Linked DNA regions of Rhodoligotrophos defluvii. The protein of the gene in region 2 interacts with the protein of the main gene of each other region in a pairwise test. Links are inferred from orthologs where the notes say so. Each region holds a gene or a part of one and is shown on either strand. Other genes may lie near its edges. The genes, in order: rplI and lon.

Region 1 (6,401 bases), on a different replicon or contig from region 2:
CGGGACGGCGGTGTGGAAGACCGCATTCCACAGGAAGATCGACAGCCGGCCGACTTCCTCGCAAAACCGCAGCGTGATCCGGCCGACACTGGCGAGAATGTTCAAGGGCTGAGCCTCACAGACGTGGACACATCCCGCCGGCCCGCAAAGGCCGGCGCAACATGCCGGGACGAAGTTCTCGAAAACGAACCGCTGGCTCGCTCTCACGACTGGGAGAGTTCTATAGCCCGGAGCAGCCCCTGCTCGGAAGAGGCTAATCGCAAAGCCGGTGTGATCAGAGGTCCTGGCGCGAACCGCGGTCCTGGCGCTGATCGTATGGCGAATAGAGCCGGCAGTATCGCGGGCCCAAGGCGGTCAAGACCTCATAGGGGATGGTCTCGGCCCAGCGGGCAAGATCGTCGATGGTGATATGAGGGCCGATCAGCTCGGCGCGACCGCCTCTGCGGGCGAAATCGGGCGGAACGTCAGTGACGTCGACCGTGATCATGTCCATGGAGACGCGGCCCACCACGGGGGCAAACTGGCCGCCGATGAAGATATGGGCACGTTCGGACCGGCTCGAACCACTGAGGCAGCGGAAGAAACCGTCCGCATAGCCCACGCTGATGATGGCGATCTGCGCGTTGCGCTCGGAGCGCCAGGTGGCACTGTATCCCACGCTTTCGCCCGCCTTGACCTCACGCACGCTGAGCACGGTGCCATAGAGGCTAACCACCTGCTTCATGGGATTGGCGCGATCGGCCAAAGGCTTGCCCCCATAGAGCGCGATGCCCGGCCGGACGAGATCATAGTGGAAATCGGGCACGTTGAGGGTGCCGGCGGAGTTGGCAATGCTGGCGCGTGCATGCGGCAGCATGGCGCGCAGCCGGTCGAACGTGGCCAGTTGCTCACGGTTCATGGGCGCGTTCGGCGTATCGGCGCAGGCGAGATGGCTGATGATCAAGGTGATCCGGAACGCGCCGAGATCCTTGTGGCTCGCGGCCAGGCACTCGACCTGGGCACTGGTGAGGCCGAGCCGGTTGATGCCGGTGTCCACGTGGATGCCGGCGGGCAGCCGCCTGTCCTGATCGCGGCAGAACTGCGCCCACTCGCCGATCTCCTCGATGGAAGAAAGGATCGGCTGCAGGTTATGCTGGGCGAGATAGCCGGCGCTACCCGGCAACAGGCCACCGAGGAGGTAAATGGTCGCTTCCGGCAAGGTCTGCCGCAGCTTGGCGCCTTCGCAAGGCAGAGCCACGAAGAAGGTGCGGCAGCCCGCAGCCCACAAGGCCTGGCTCACCGGAATCATGCCGAGCCCGTAGGCATCTGCCTTCACCGCGGCGCCGCACTCCGTCTGGCCGACCCGGCCGGCGAGATAGCGATAATTCGCCTGGATAGCACGCAGATCGATCATCAGCGTGCCTCCGGCAAGCTCGGAGGACGGCTCATCCGCGTCCGGCGACGGATTCTCTTGAAGGTGCTCGGTGTCACTCATCAGCGCAGTTGGATCACTCAAATCGTTCTGGGAGATATTCATTCGCGATATGATTTTGAAATTTTGTCAGGCTTGCGTCGAAATACAGCTGAATTGTGCCGGTGGGGCCGTGCCTCTGCTTTCCAATGATGACCTCGGCAAGACCGGTCACCTTGTTCATGGCGTCCTGCCATTCGAAATGTTCCGGAGTATTCGGCTTCGGTTCCTTGCGTTGGAGATAATATTCCTCACGATAAACGAACATGACAACGTCAGCGTCCTGCTCAATCGAGCCTGATTCGCGCAAATCTGCAAGCTGAGGCCGCTTGTCATCCCGCTGCTCGACTTGGCGTGAGAGCTGCGAGAGTGCGAGCACCGGCACATCCAGTTCCTTGGCCAAGGCCTTAAGGCCGGTCGTGATCTCGGTTATTTCCTGCACCCGCCCTTCGGCCGAACGCCGCGAGGAACCGGCAAGCAGCTGAAGATAATCCACAACGACGAGGCCCAAGCCGCGCTGCCGCTTGAGCCGGCGCGCCCGGGCCGCGAGCTGGGCGATGGTGAGGCCGCCGGTGTCGTCGATATACAAAGGCAGGGTCTGCATCTCCTGGCTGACCGCCGTCAGCCTGCGGAATTCCTCCTCGGTGATCTTGCCGCGGCGGATGCGCTCGGATGGGATCTCGGCCTGCTCGGACAGAATACGGGTGGCGAGCTGCTCGGCCGACATTTCCAGGGAGAAGAAGGCCACGACGCCGCCTTCCAGCACCCTTTCGGTCCCGTCCGCCACCCGCTCCGAGCGGTAGGCGCGGGCGACGTTATAGGCGATGTTGGTGGCGAGCGCGGTCTTGCCCATGGCCGGCCGCCCAGCCAGCACGACGAGATCCGATCGCTGCAGGCCGCCCATCTTGGCGTCGATGTCGGTGAGGCCGCAGGAAATGCCGGAGAGACCACCGTCGCGCTCGTAAGCTGCCGCCGCCATATCGATGGCCTCGGTCAAGGCTTCGCCAAAGCCGCGGAAACCCTTGCCGTAGCGCCCCGTTTCCGCCAGCTCGTACAAGCCCTGTTCCGCTTCCTCGATGAGCTCTCGCGGGCCGATGTCGACAGGGGCGTCATAGGATGCGTTCACCACATCGGTGCCGATCTCGATCAAGCGCCGCCTGACGGCCAGATCATAGATGGTGCGCCCGTATTCCTGCGCATTGATGATCGTGGTGGCCGATGCCGCGAGCCTGGCGAGGTAAGCCGGCCCACCGATCTCGGCCAAGGACTGGTCGCGATCAAAAAAGGTCTTGAGGGTGACGGGCGAGGCAAGCTTGCCCGCGCGCACCAGGCGGAAAATCGCCTCGTAAATGCGAGCGTGGACAGGCTCGAAGAAGTGCTCGGGCTTGAGAAAATCCGCCACCCGCTCGCAGGCCTCGTTGTTGACCAGGATCGCCCCGAGCAGGGCCTGCTCAGCCTCGATGTTGTGAGGGAGCGACCGGTATGCCAGTTCGTTGCCGGCCGGATGCGGATCGATGCTCGAATAGGTCTGGGCGCGTTCCATTTAGCCTAGTTACCGTAAGGGAGAGGGCTTGCGGAGCATCAGATTGAGACCTCGCCCCGCCTGTGCGCACTATCCACAGAAGCGGGTGACCCGCGGGTCACAACGCCCGACGATTCGCAAAGCCGCTTACTTTTTCAGAGAGCGTGACATGATTGGCGCAGCCGCGCCAGGCGGTGATCGCTTTGGCACGGCACTTCACTCGGCCGGGACGGAGACCAAGTGACGTCCATCGATCTCGCGACGCCGCAGCCGCCGTTCCTCCTCGATCATGTAGTCGCGAGTCATGGGCAGGCTGTGCTGGCTCTTGGTGAACTGGATCTGGAAATTGTTCATGCCCTGAAAGCGGAAGGCCGTCTCGGAGGCGGCCAGATAGAATTCCCACATGCGGCAGAACCGCTCGTCATAGAGCGCCTTGGCGCGGTCCCAGCTCGCCAGGAAGCGGCGGCGCCACTCCCGCAGGGTCTCCGCGTAGTGGAGCCGCAGGATCTCGATATCGGTGACGTAGAGGCCGGTGCGCTCGATGACGGGAACGACTTCGGACAGAGCGGGTATGGCGCCGCCCGGGAAGATGTATTTGGCGATCCACGGATTGGTGGCACCGGGACCGTCGGAGCGGTTGATCGAATGCAGCACCGCCACGCCGTCCTCGGTGAGCAGCTCGCGCACGGTCTCGAAGAATTCCGTATAATGGCCGACACCGACATGCTCAAACATGCCGACGGAAACGATGCGGTCGAACCTGCCGGTCAAGCTGCGATAGTCCTGCAGCAGGAAGCGGACGCGGTTCGACAGGCCGCGGCTCGCGGCACGCTCGTTCGACAGCTTGAACTGCTCTTCCGACAGGGTGACGCCCGTCACCTCCACCTCGGCGATCTCGGCGAGGTAGAGGCCGAGGCCACCCCAGCCGGAGCCGATGTCGAGCACCCGCTGGCCGGGCTTGAGGTAAAGCTTGGCGGCCAGATGCCGCTTCTTCGACAGCTGCGCCTCCTCGAGGCTGCTGGTCGGCTGGTCGAAATAAGCGCAGGAATATTGCCGGTCGCGATCGAGGAAGAGATCGTAGAGCGTGCCGTTCAGGTCATAGTGGTGGGCGATGTGGCGCTGGGCGCGCCCGATCGGATTGTGCTGGTGGAAGCGCCGCAAGCGGTAGCGCAGCTGACCCCAGAGGTTCAGCCATTGCGGATACCGTCGCTTTTCCAGATTGGCGAAGACCAGCGCGAGGAAGTCATAGATGTCGCCCTGCTCCATGCGGAAGGTGCCATCCATGTACACCTCGCCGAGGCGAAGCTCGGGGTTCAGGGAAAGCTTACGGTATACGGATGGGTCGGTGATGCGCACCACCACCGGCTCTCCGGTATCGTCGCCGAAACGGTGAGAGCGCCCCTTGGCGTCGATCAGAACGAGCGTGCCAGCACGGACGATGAAATCCAGCACATGATTGAGGACCGACAGCACCGGAAGCTCCTTCTCCAGCGCCTGTGTGCCGTCACATTCACGCCAGCCGCCGGAGCAACGAAGTTCAACCCCGCTAGCAATTTAATCATGTCGGTTTCGCAACGGCAACCAGGGCGACATGCTCAAATCTCAGACCTGCCAGGACGATAGCGGAGATCTGTAAATTTTCACCTCTTCCTGCCGGAGTGAGAAGCTTCGTTCCGGTGCTGATCCCCGCGCCCAAGGGCGGGCGCGGGGCATGGTCTCATTCGCGCTCGGGGGTGGCGGCCGCTTCCATCTCCTCGGTTGCCGCCTCGATCTCGTCAAAGCCGGCCGCTTCCATGGCCGCAAGCCGCTCGTCCACCGGAATCGCGAGATTTTCGCCGCGGGCCTGGGCGTCCGCCTCGTCCGCCGAACGGGCGACATTCAGGGTGACCGTGACCGGCACTTCCGGGTGCAGCGCGATGCGCACCTGGGTCATGCCGATCGTCTTGATGGGGTGATCGAGCACCACCTGGTTGCGCACCACCTCGGTGCCGGTCTCGGCGGTGATCACCTCGGCGATGTCGCGGGTGCTGACCGATCCATAAAGCTGGCCCGATTCGCCCGCCTGGCGAATCACCACGAAGGTCTTGCCGTCGATCGAGGCCGCCTGCTGCTCGGCCTTCGACTTCCGCTCCGCATTGCGCTGCTCCAGCGTCTCGCGTTGGGCCTCGAAGCGCTTCTTGTTCTCCTCGCTGGCGCGCAGCGCCTTGCCTTTCGGCAGGAGATAGTTGCGCGCATAGCCGTCGCGGACCTTTACGACATCGCCCATGGCGCCGAGCTTTTCGACCCGTTCGAGAAGAATGACATGCATGTTCGGTGCTCCTGTTCTTTTCCGAATATTGAAGATGGTCAGGTTGTAGTCGGCGGTCCGCCCTGGCTTGGACCAACAGCCGGCCGCATCAGCGTCTGGGCTATGCCCAGGCCGGAGAGGGCAAGTACGACGAGCCAGTTGAACACGATGATGGTCGCGTAAAGCGCGCCGAGCAGCAGCGGGCGCGAAGCCATGCCCAGCGTGCGCTTGTGGATCGTGGCCAGCCCGACGATGGCAAAGGCGGTCAGCAGCAGCGCAACGAAGACCTCGCCGATGAGGCCTATGGTGCCGGGGAGGAGAGCGGCGATCAGCGCGGCAAGCGGCGCCAAGGCGGCGCTGCGCGGAAAGGCAAGGGCGCTGAAGGGCGCCCATGGCCGCAAGGTTCGTCCGGACATGACCACGATCCGCGCGGCGAGATAGAGATTGACGAGGGAGGCGATCAGCCAGAGCACCCCGGATGCCGGCGGCATCAGCCGTACGAACAGATCGACCAAGGCGGCGCGTTCCGCTTCCGTGCCGGCCGGACCGCCCGGCGCCGGCTGGGCGGCGAGGACACGGTTGATGGCCTCGCGCAGGGTGGCCCGGAAGCTCTCGGCGTCGGGCCCGAGCATCAGGATGGTCGCGGTGATGAGGAGGCCGGCAACCAGCGCCGTCCACAGCACCAGCCGCCCTTCGGGATAATAGTCGCGGCCGCCCGCCACGGGCGCGCCCTCATGGTCGACCGCCTCGGTGGTATCGCGCGAGAGCAGGGCCACGTAGCTGATCAGCGTCGGCGCAATTCCAACGCTCAGCAGAAACAGGAGGCCCGGCCGCAAGCCCGCGGCGAAGGCCATGGTCGCCGTGCCGGTGAGGGCGCCGATACCGGCAGTCACCGCACCCCAGCCGAGCCCCGCGATGAATAGGGGGAGGGGGGCGAGATAGAGCAGCACGATCGCCAGCAGCGAATAGCTGATGACGGTGGAATAAAGCGCGGCGGCCGCAAGGCCTGCCCCTATGCCGACAAGGATCGTGCTCTGCATGGTCCGGCTGTCCCGCTGATGCGGTTAGAGGCGGCTTTCTCGACACCGCCCCAACCCAATCTCCGGCTTTCGCCGCCGGAGCTACTTGATGACGTAAGGCAA
Region 2 (9,481 bases):
CGCGGGGCACCCAAGCAGGGCCGCCTCGTGGCGCTCGACGATATCGCCGAGCTGCCGATCGCCAGCCGGCCAGTCAAGGCCATGCTTGCCCGCTATGTGCGCGAACGGGAACAGGATACATTCGGCATCTATGCCGGCAATGCGGTTGCCGGCGAAGTACGGCGGGTGGTGGAGCCTGCTTCACCTTAGAACGGGATGACTTGTCTTCAAGCCGCCATCTCGCTCTAACTTGCTTGAGCATGATCTTTTCCGAAAACCGGTGTCCACTTTCCGGGATCATGCTCAGAGGCCGTCAGCGATGGAGCGCGCCCCATGCAGTTCTCGCTTTTCGTCCACATGGAGCGTTCAGATGCCACGCAATCCCACGCCGCGCTGTTTCGCGAGCTGGTCGAGCTGGTGGAGATGGCCGAGGCGGCCGGTTTTGTTGCCGCCTGGGTGGGCGAGCACCACGGTATGGAATTCACCATCTCGCCCAACCCTTTCATCACCCTTGCCTATCTCGGCGCACGCACCTCGCGCATCCGCCTCGGCACCGGCACCGTGATCGCGCCGTTCTGGCATCCGGTGAAGCTCGCAGGCGAGGCGGCCATGGCCGACGTGGCCACGGGCGGGAGGCTCGATCTCGGCATTGCCCGGGGTGCCTATTCCTTCGAATACGAGCGGCTGTTCCCCGGGCTGGACGCGGCCGCGGCCGGCCAAAGGATGCGCGCCATGATCCCTGCCCTGCGCGGGTTGTGGCAAGGCGATTTCGAGATGGCGGGGCCCTACTGGAGCTTCCCCAAGACGACCTCCTCGCCCAAGCCGCTGCAGCACCCGCACCCGCCCATTTGGGTGGCGGCGCGCGATCCGAGCTCGCACGATTTCGCCGTGGCCCATGGCTGCAATGTGCAGGTGACGCCGTTGGCTTCGGGTGACGAGGAGGTGCGCAGCCTCATGCAGCGGTTCAATGCCGCCTGCGAGGCTCATGCGGACCTGCCGCGGCCCAAGATCATGCTGCTGATGCACACGTTTGTCAGCGACACGGCCGCCGAAACCGATCGGCTGGTTGAGGACCTGTCGCTGTTCTATGCCCAGTTCGGGGCGTGGTTTCAGAACAAGAAGCCGGTGCATCAGGGCTTCCTGGAGCCGCTGAGCGAGGCCGACCGAGCGGCGATGCCGCAATATCAGCCAGAGGCGATCCGCAAGGCGCTGGTCATCGGCCAGCCGGATGAGGTGATCGCCCGGCTCAAGGCCTACGAAGCGCTCGGCTATGACCAATACTCGATCTGGATCGACAGCGGCATCGGGTATGAACGCAAGAAAAAGTCGCTGCGCCTGTTCATCGACGAGGTCATGCCGGCTTTTCAGGCCAGCGCCTCGGCATAGAGCTCCGGCTTGAATCCCACCAGGATGCGGCCGCCGCCGAGATCGAGCACCGGCCGTTTGATCACCGAGGGTTGCGCCTGCATCAGCGCGATCGCCTTGCCGCGGTCGAGGTCGGCCTTATCCGCTTCCGGCAGCTTACGGAACGTGGTCCCGGCGCGGTTGACCAGGGTCTCCCAGCCTGCTTCGTCGCTCCAGCGCTTGAGCCGGGCTGCGTCTATGCCGGACTTCTTATAGTCGTGGAAGGTGTAGCTTACGCCATGGCCGTCAAGCCAGGCGAAGGCCTTCTTCATGGTCTCGCAGTTCTTGATGCCGTAGATGGTGATCGCCAAGGCCGGGCTCCCGCATGCTCTGGTGTGCTGAGATGGGCTGGAGCATAGGACCTGGAGGCCGCCTCGGCCAGATCCCCGTCAGGCACTTTCCACCAGATCACGCGCCGAGGCGACCCTGCCGACCCGTTCGGCGAGGCCCGCGGCATCGAAGGGTGCCCTCACCTTGGCATCATTGTCGAAATAGACGAACACGTCCCTGCCCGCTCGCCGCGGCTTGGTCGGCGGTAGCACCCGGATCGCATCGGACGGCTCGTGTCCCTGCGCCCATGCCTCCACCCGCGCGGCCCAGCGGTCGAGCGCTTCGTCCTCATAGCCACTGGTATAGAGCACTTCGGAGCCGTGCAGCCGGCAATAGACGAAATCGGCGGTCAGGTCCATGAGCAGCGGCCATTCCACCGTATCGGCGCAGACCAGGGCCACATCGTGCCGCCGCAAGAGAGCGATGAACTCCGGGCTGCGGAAGCTCTCGTGCCGGATCTCAACCGCATGGCGCATGGGACGCTTGGCGTCTATCGCCAGCCAATTGCGGCCCTCGACCCTGGGATCGTGATGGCGTGCGAGCTCCAGCGCCTGCCCGGTGTCCTTTGGCAGCAGCGCCAGGAAGGCGTCCCATATGTCACGGTTGAAACGCATGCGCGGTGGGAACTGCCACAGGATGGGTCCGAGCTTCGCCCTAAGCCGCAGCAGGCCCGACGCCAAGAAATTGGCAAGCGGCACCTCCACATCGCGCAGCTTCTTCATATGCGTGATGAAGCGAGGGCCCTTCACGGCGAACACAAAGCCGTCCGGCGTCTGGTCGTGCCATTCGGCGAAGTTCTCCGGCCGCTGCATGCGGTAGAAGGTACCGTTGATCTCAATCGAGCGAAAGCGCTCCGCCGCGTAAGCCAGCTCGCGTCTCGCCGGCAGGCCGCGGGGATAGAACACGCCGCGCCAGCCGGCGTAGGTCCAGCCGGAAATGCCGATGCGGATTGTGCCGGACCTTGCCATGCGCAATCGCTCCCGTAAGCTTACAGGGATAACGGGCAGCGCCCGACCGGTGTTCCCGGCGCCGGGCCGTTCACGGGTGGGCAGCCTGCCGCACCAGCTAAGCAAGGCGGGGGAAGGATGACACTGCGCAACGAGACGCTGACCTACGAGGCCGACGGACTGAGCATGGCCAGCCAGTTCTACTGGGATGACGGCTTGGCCGGCCGGCGCCCGGGCATATTGGTGTTTCCGGAGGCCTTCGGGCTCGGCGAGCATGCTATGTCGCGGGCGCAGCGGCTGGCGGAGCTTGGTTATGCCACGCTCGCCTGCGATCTGCATGGGCAAGGCCAGGCACTCGACGACCTGGAACAGGCGCGAGCCGCCATTGCGCCGCTGCGGCCCGACCCGCACCGCACCCGGGCGCGGGCCCGTGCCGCTCTGCAAGCGCTGACCGCTCGCGCGGAGGTGAACCCGACCCGGATCGCGGCGATCGGCTATTGCTTCGGCGGAACCATGGCGCTGGAGCTCGCCCGCTCCGGCGCGCCCATTGCAGCGGCAGTCGGCTTCCATTCCGGGCTCGCGACTGTGGCGCCGCAAGATGCGAGGAACATCACGGGCAAAGTGCTGGTGTGCATCGGGGCAGACGACCCGGGCATTCCGCCGGAGCAGCGCGCCGCCTTCGAGCAGGAGATGCGGGAAGGCGGCGTCGACTGGCGGCTGCACCTCTATGGCGGGGTGGTGCACAGCTTCACCAACCCCGCCGCCGACCGGCTCGGCCGGCCGGATTTCGCCCGCTATGACGCCGGCGCCGATGCCCGCTCCTGGTCGGAAATGCTGGCCGTGTTCAACGAGGTGTTTCCGGGCTGACCGGACTTGAGATCGGCGCGGAGCGGTTGCCAAATGGAAATATCGCGTGGGCTGTCCAGCAGTTCGGGCAGCGCATCATGCCAAGGCTTGCGATAGGGGCGATTGAGCTGCACGGTCATGACGTCCTCATGGCTTTGCCAGGCCTCGTACAGCATGAAGCGGTTGGGTGTTCCCGGATCCTCGTGCAGCACCGCTTCGATAAAGGTGTCCTCGTGGCGCATGGCATCGAGGACACCGTTCAGCAGCGATAAGAATCGCTCGCGCTGCTCCGGCTTGACATCGGCAGTGATGAGATAAACCACAGGCATGTGTTCACTCCTCGTTTGGGGCACACCCACTCTGCGGGAAGTGACCGCGCCGAGCGACTACCTGAGAGGTAGTTTTGGAAAGGCCGCACCATGAGCAACACGTTCGGAGAGCATCTGCGCAGCTGGCGCCGGCGCCGCCGTTTGACCCAGATGGAGCTTGCGTTCCGGGTCGAGGTTTCGCCCCGGCATCTCGGCTTCGTCGAGCTGGGCCGCGCCTCGCCAAGCCGCGCCTTGGTGCTGCGGTTGGCAGAGGAGCTGGACGTGCCGCTGCGCGAGCGCAATGTCTGGCTGATCGCTTGCGGCCTTGCGCCGATTTTCCCGGATCGGCCGCTTGCGGATCCCACGCTTGCGGCCGTCAGATCCGCCATTGACCTGACGCTTGCTGCCCATAGGCCGTTCCCGGCCTTCGCCCTCGACCGCCACTGGAATGTGGTCGCATCGAACGGCGCCGTGCCCGAGCTATACGACAGCGTCGACGACAGCCTGCTCGCTCCGCCGGTGAACGTCTTGCGGCTTTGTCTGCATCCGCGCGGCCTGGCGCCGCGCATCCGCAATCTGGCGGAATGGACGCACCACCTGTTGCGGCGGCTCGACCGCGAATTCGAGCTGACCGCGGATCCTGCATTGAGCGCGCTCCAAGAGGAGGCGAAGCAGTATCGGCGTCAAATGTCCCGACCACCGTCGGCCGGGCAAGCGCCACAAATCGCCATCCCATTGCGCATCGCCACCTCGCTGGGCGACCTCGCCTTTTTCAGTACGGTGAGCGTATTCGGCACGGCCGTTGACGTGACCCTGTCGGAAATCGCGCTGGAGCTGTTCTATCCCGCAGACGAGGCGACGCGGCAGGCGGTCATGCGCGCGTCCTGTAACGAGGCGGGAGCCCGTGCCGAGGAGTTGGTGGGCGGTGAGAGACTCGAACTCCCGACATCCTCGGTGTAAACGAGGCGCTCTACCAACTGAGCTAACCGCCCGGACGGCCGTATCCGGTCGCCGTATGGCGACCGGCAACATCTACGCATTGGAGTGAGTAAACGCAACCTCGCAGGCCACCCCTCCTGCGACGGGCTCTGCCCCTCCCGCCCGGCCGCCGAATCCCGGCCGACGGTCTCGACCGACGAGTGCTCGCGCAAACCGCGCGAGCGTCCCGCTCAGTTCACGGCGTCCTTGAATGCCTTGCCGGCCTTGAACTTCGGCGCCTTGGAGGCTGGGATCTTGATCGTCTCGCCGGTGCGCGGGTTGCGCCCTTCCGCGGCAGCGCGGCTGGCCACGGAGAATGTGCCGAAGCCGACAAGCCGGACTTCATCGCCCTTGCCGAGCGCCGAGATGATGGCCTTCAGGGTCGCCTCGACGGCTTCGCTCGCATCATTCTTCGACAGATTGGCGTCTTTCGCCACCTGGGCAATCAGTTCGTTCTTGTTCACTGATAGATCCTCTCTTGCTGTGAAGTAACAGCCGGGCGACGCTCAAACGTCCGGCGGCGGCTGGAAGGTCATGCGAAAATCGGCGGAAAGCAAGGGTTTTCTGCGCCTTTGCCGGCCGGAGGCTTAAAAATCAGCGACTTACAGGGGGAAAAAGCAAGCGGGGCCGGCGAAAAAGCCGCCGGCCCCGCAGAATTCTGCCAAAAACTCGAATCAGACGATACGATCGGATGCCGGGAGGGGGCGGCGACATGGCCGCCCTCCCGTCACCCAATTCAGTGCGCGCGAACGCCCACCTGCTTGCCCGTGCCCGCGTTGGCAGCACGCGCCGCCTCCTCGAGGGCCGCGGCCTCCTCGTCCCACTCGATCGGCTCGGGCATGCGCACCAAGGTGTGCTTCAGCACATCCTCGATCCGGCTGACCGGCACGATCTCGAGCCCGCTCTTCACGTTCTCGGGGATCTCGGCGAGGTCCTTGGCGTTGTCCTCGGGGATCAGCACCTTCTTGATGCCGCCGCGCAGCGCCGCCAGGAGCTTCTCCTTGAGACCGCCGATCGGCAGCACACGACCGCGCAGGGTGATCTCGCCGGTCATGGCCACATCACGGCGCACCGGAATGCCGGTGATCACCGACACGATCGCCGTCACCATGGCGGTGCCCGCCGAAGGCCCATCCTTGGGTGTCGCCCCCTCCGGAACGTGCACGTGGATGTCACGCTTCTCGAACAGCGGCGGCTTGACGCCGAACTCGATCGCCCGCGAGCGCACATAGGAGCTCGCCGCGGAAATCGATTCCTTCATCACGTCGCGCAGGTTGCCGGTGACGGTCATCTTGCCCTCGCCCGGCATCATCACCGCCTCGATGGTCAGCAGCTCGCCGCCCACCTCGGTCCAGGCAAGACCCGTCACCACACCGACCTGGTCCTCGAGTTCCGCCTCACCGAACCGGTACTTCGGCACACCGAGATAGTCCTCGACCGTCTTGGCGGTCACCTTGATCTTCCGCTTCTTCGAGGTCAGGAGCTCCTTCACCGCCTTACGGGCGATAGTCGAGATCTCGCGCTCCAAGTTGCGGACGCCAGCCTCGCGCGTGTAGCGGCGAATGACCGTGGTCAGCGCGTCGTTGCTGATGTCGAGCTCCTTGTCGCCAAGCCCGTGGCTCTTGAAGATCTTGGGGATCAGGTGCCGGCGCGCGATCTCCAGCTTCTCGTCTTCCGTGTAGCCGGCGATGCGGATGACCTCCATGCGGTCCATCAGCGGCCCCGGAATGTTGAGCGTGTTGGCGGTCGTCACGAACATCACGTCGGACAGATCGTACTCGATCTCCAGGTAGTGATCCATGAACGCCTTGTTCTGCTCTGGATCGAGCACCTCAAGCAGTGCCGAAGACGGATCGCCCCGGAAATCCATGCCCATCTTGTCCACCTCGTCGAGGAGGAACAGCGGGTTGGACTTCTTGGCCTTGCGCATTGACTGGATGACCTTGCCGGGCATCGAGCCGATATAGGTGCGCCGGTGCCCACGGATCTCGGCCTCATCGCGCACGCCGCCCAAAGACAGGCGCACGAATTCGCGGCCCGTGGCCTTGGCGATGGACTGGCCGAGCGAGGTCTTGCCAACGCCGGGCGGACCGACGAGGCACAGAATGGGCCCCTTCAGCTTGTTCGTGCGCTGCTGCACGGCCAGATACTCGACGATACGGTCCTTGACCTTGTCGAGGCCGTAGTGATCGTTATCGAGCACCTTCTGGGCATAGCCGAGATCCTTCTTGATACGGCTCCGATTCTGCCAGGGAATGCCGAGCAGCCAGTCGAGATAATTGCGCACCACGGTCGCCTCGGCGGACATGGGGCTCATCTGCCGCAGCTTCTTGAGCTCGGACTCGGCCTTCTCGCGCGCTTCCTTCGACAGCTTGGTCTTCTTGATGCGCTCCTCGATCTCGCCGAGCTCATCGCGCTCGTCCCCATCGCCGAGTTCCTTCTGAATGGCCTTCATCTGCTCATTCAGGTAGTACTCGCGCTGGGTCTTCTCCATCTGCCGCTTGACACGGCTACGGATGCGCTTCTCGACCTGCAGGACGGAGATCTCGCCCTCCATCAAGCCATACACCCGCTCCAGGCGCTCGCTCACCGATGCGACCTCGAGCAGCTGCTGCTTCTCGGAAATCTTGACGGCGAGATGGGCGGCCACCGTATCGGCCAGCTTCGAATAATCATCCAGCTGGCTGACGGTCGAGATGACCTCCGGCGGCACCTTCTTGTTCAGCTTCACATAGGCTTCGAATTCCGAGACGACGGAACGGGCGAGCGCCTCGGTCTCCCGCGGGTCTCCCTCCTGCTCGGCAATCGGCTCCGCCACCGCCTCGAGAAAATCCTCGCGCGGGGTATAGCTGATGATGCGCGCGCGCTCGGCGCCCTCCACCAGCACCTTCACCGTGCCGTCGGGCAGCTTCAGCAGCTGCAGCACCGAGGCGATGGTGCCGATCTCGTAGATGGCATCGGGGGCCGGTGCGTCGTCGGTTGCGTTCTTCTGGGCAACCAGAAGGATGCGCTTGTCTTCGCGCATCACCTCTTCCAGGGCGCGGATCGATTTCTCCCGACCAACGAACAGCGGAACGATCATGTGCGGGAACACGACGATGTCGCGCAGCGGAAGAACAGCAAACCGCTCCTGCGCGCCGTGGGAAGTTGTGATGTCGTTTTCACTCATGGGACATAGGCCCTTCCTTGCTGGAGAGTGCCGTACCTGTGCCGAACCCGAACTGGCATTTGGCACCGGCCTCCGCGACAACAGAACACACCAGATAACTTGCTGCGCTGTCTTCTGTTCGCCCACTTGGATCCGCACGGGATCCGAAGCATGACGTCATCATCATAGGCACGATTCGCGGGGTGAGCAGCTCTTTGTGGTCAACGATTAAGTGGCGAGCAGGGGTACCCCCGTCAAGGTCTTGACAAGACTTATGACCACCCTGGCCGCGACGGCCTTTGAGGCTCGTTTTTGGCCGCTTTTCGTGGGGGCCGGGTTTGACGCTCACTGATGATCGCGAGCAACGCCCGAGAAAAAATTAGGCAATGGTTAACGCTGATGGGGCGCCGCGACAGCCGGTGAACCGGCTGCCGCAGTGCTTGGGGAGACCCGCCTGTCAGGCCGAGCTGTTCATCTCTTCGGCGCGGTCGCTGTAGATCAGCAGAGGCTTGGCCTCGCCTTCCACCACATCCTTCGAAATCACCACCTCCTCGACGCCCCGGAGGCTCGGCAGCTCGAACATGGTTTCGAGCAGGATGGCTTCGAGGATCGAGCGCAGGCCGCGGGCGCCCGTCTTCCGCTCGATGGCGCGGCGGGCGACACTCTTCAGCGCCTCCTCGGCGAAGGTCAGCCGCACGTCCTCCATCTCGAACAGCCGCTGGTACTGCTTGACCAGCGCGTTCTTCGGGTCCGAAAGGATCTTGATCAGGGCCGCCTCGTCGAGGTCCTCGAGCGTCGCGATCACCGGAAGCCGGCCGATGAATTCGGGGATCAGCCCGAATTTCAGCAGATCCTCCGGCTCCACGTCCCGCAGGATCTCGCCCGTCCGACGGTCCTCGGGCGACCTCACCTCGGCACCGAAGCCGATCGAGGTGCCCCGGCCACGCGCCGAGATGATCTTCTCCAGCCCGGCGAAGGCGCCACCGCAGATGAACAGGATGTTCGTGGTGTCGACCTGCAGGAACTCCTGCTGCGGGTGCTTGCGGCCACCCTGGGGCGGCACCGAAGCGATCGTGCCTTCCATGATCTTGAGCAGCGCCTGCTGCACGCCCTCCCCCGACACGTCCCGGGTTATGGACGGGTTGTCGGACTTGCGGCTGATCTTGTCGACCTCGTCGATATAGACGATGCCCCGCTGGGCCCGCTCCACATTGTAGTCGGCCGCCTGGAGCAGCTTGAGGATGATGTTTTCCACATCCTCGCCCACATAGCCCGCTTCGGTCAGCGTGGTCGCGTCAGCCATGGTGAACGGCACGTCGAGGATGCGGGCCAGGGTCTGGGCCAGCAGGGTCTTGCCGCAGCCGGTGGGACCCACCAGCAGGATGTTGGACTTGGCAAGCTCGACGTCGTTGTTCTTGGACGCGTGATTGAGGCGCTTGTAGTGATTATGGACCGCGACCGAAAGCACGCGTTTGGCGTGCACCTGGCCGATCACATAATCATCCAGGACGTTGCAGATTTCCTGCGGGGTCGGTACACCA

The links.
Region 1: the proteins of lon (region 2) and rplI interact in binary tests that used the Escherichia coli proteins (3 or more experiments, as listed by UniProt). The link is inferred for Rhodoligotrophos defluvii from one-to-one orthologs.

The regions. Positions count from the first base shown.
Region 1 is NZ_SZZM01000010.1:43,259-49,659, forward strand. What follows is about bases 3,486-6,379. They hold rplI (50S ribosomal protein L9), read right to left. Parts: upstream 5,281-6,379; coding sequence 4,690-5,280; downstream 3,486-4,689. Other genes in these bases: E4P09_RS25340 (cyclopropane fatty acid synthase), read right to left, coding at 3,486-4,445; E4P09_RS25350 (DUF2232 domain-containing protein), read right to left, coding at 5,319-6,299. In the rest of the region: E4P09_RS25325 (MlaE family ABC transporter permease), read right to left, coding at 1-105; alr (alanine racemase), read right to left, coding at 275-1,474; E4P09_RS25335 (replicative DNA helicase), read right to left, coding at 1,488-2,993; more of E4P09_RS25340, read right to left, coding at 3,189-3,485; rpsR (30S ribosomal protein S18), read right to left, coding at 6,381-6,401.
Region 2 is NZ_SZZM01000003.1:232,461-241,941, forward strand. Bases 5,246-8,325 are described here. They hold lon (endopeptidase La), read right to left. Parts: upstream 7,962-8,325; coding sequence 5,529-7,961; downstream 5,246-5,528. Outside these bases: E4P09_RS15385 (alpha/beta fold hydrolase), read left to right, coding at 1-189; E4P09_RS15390 (LLM class flavin-dependent oxidoreductase), read left to right, coding at 313-1,365; E4P09_RS15395 (ArsC family reductase), read right to left, coding at 1,344-1,694; E4P09_RS15400 (DUF72 domain-containing protein), read right to left, coding at 1,773-2,681; E4P09_RS15405 (dienelactone hydrolase family protein), read left to right, coding at 2,799-3,527; E4P09_RS15410 (putative quinol monooxygenase), read right to left, coding at 3,455-3,835; E4P09_RS15415 (MmyB family transcriptional regulator), read left to right, coding at 3,926-4,774; ATP-dependent Clp protease ATP-binding subunit ClpX, read right to left, coding at 8,398-9,481.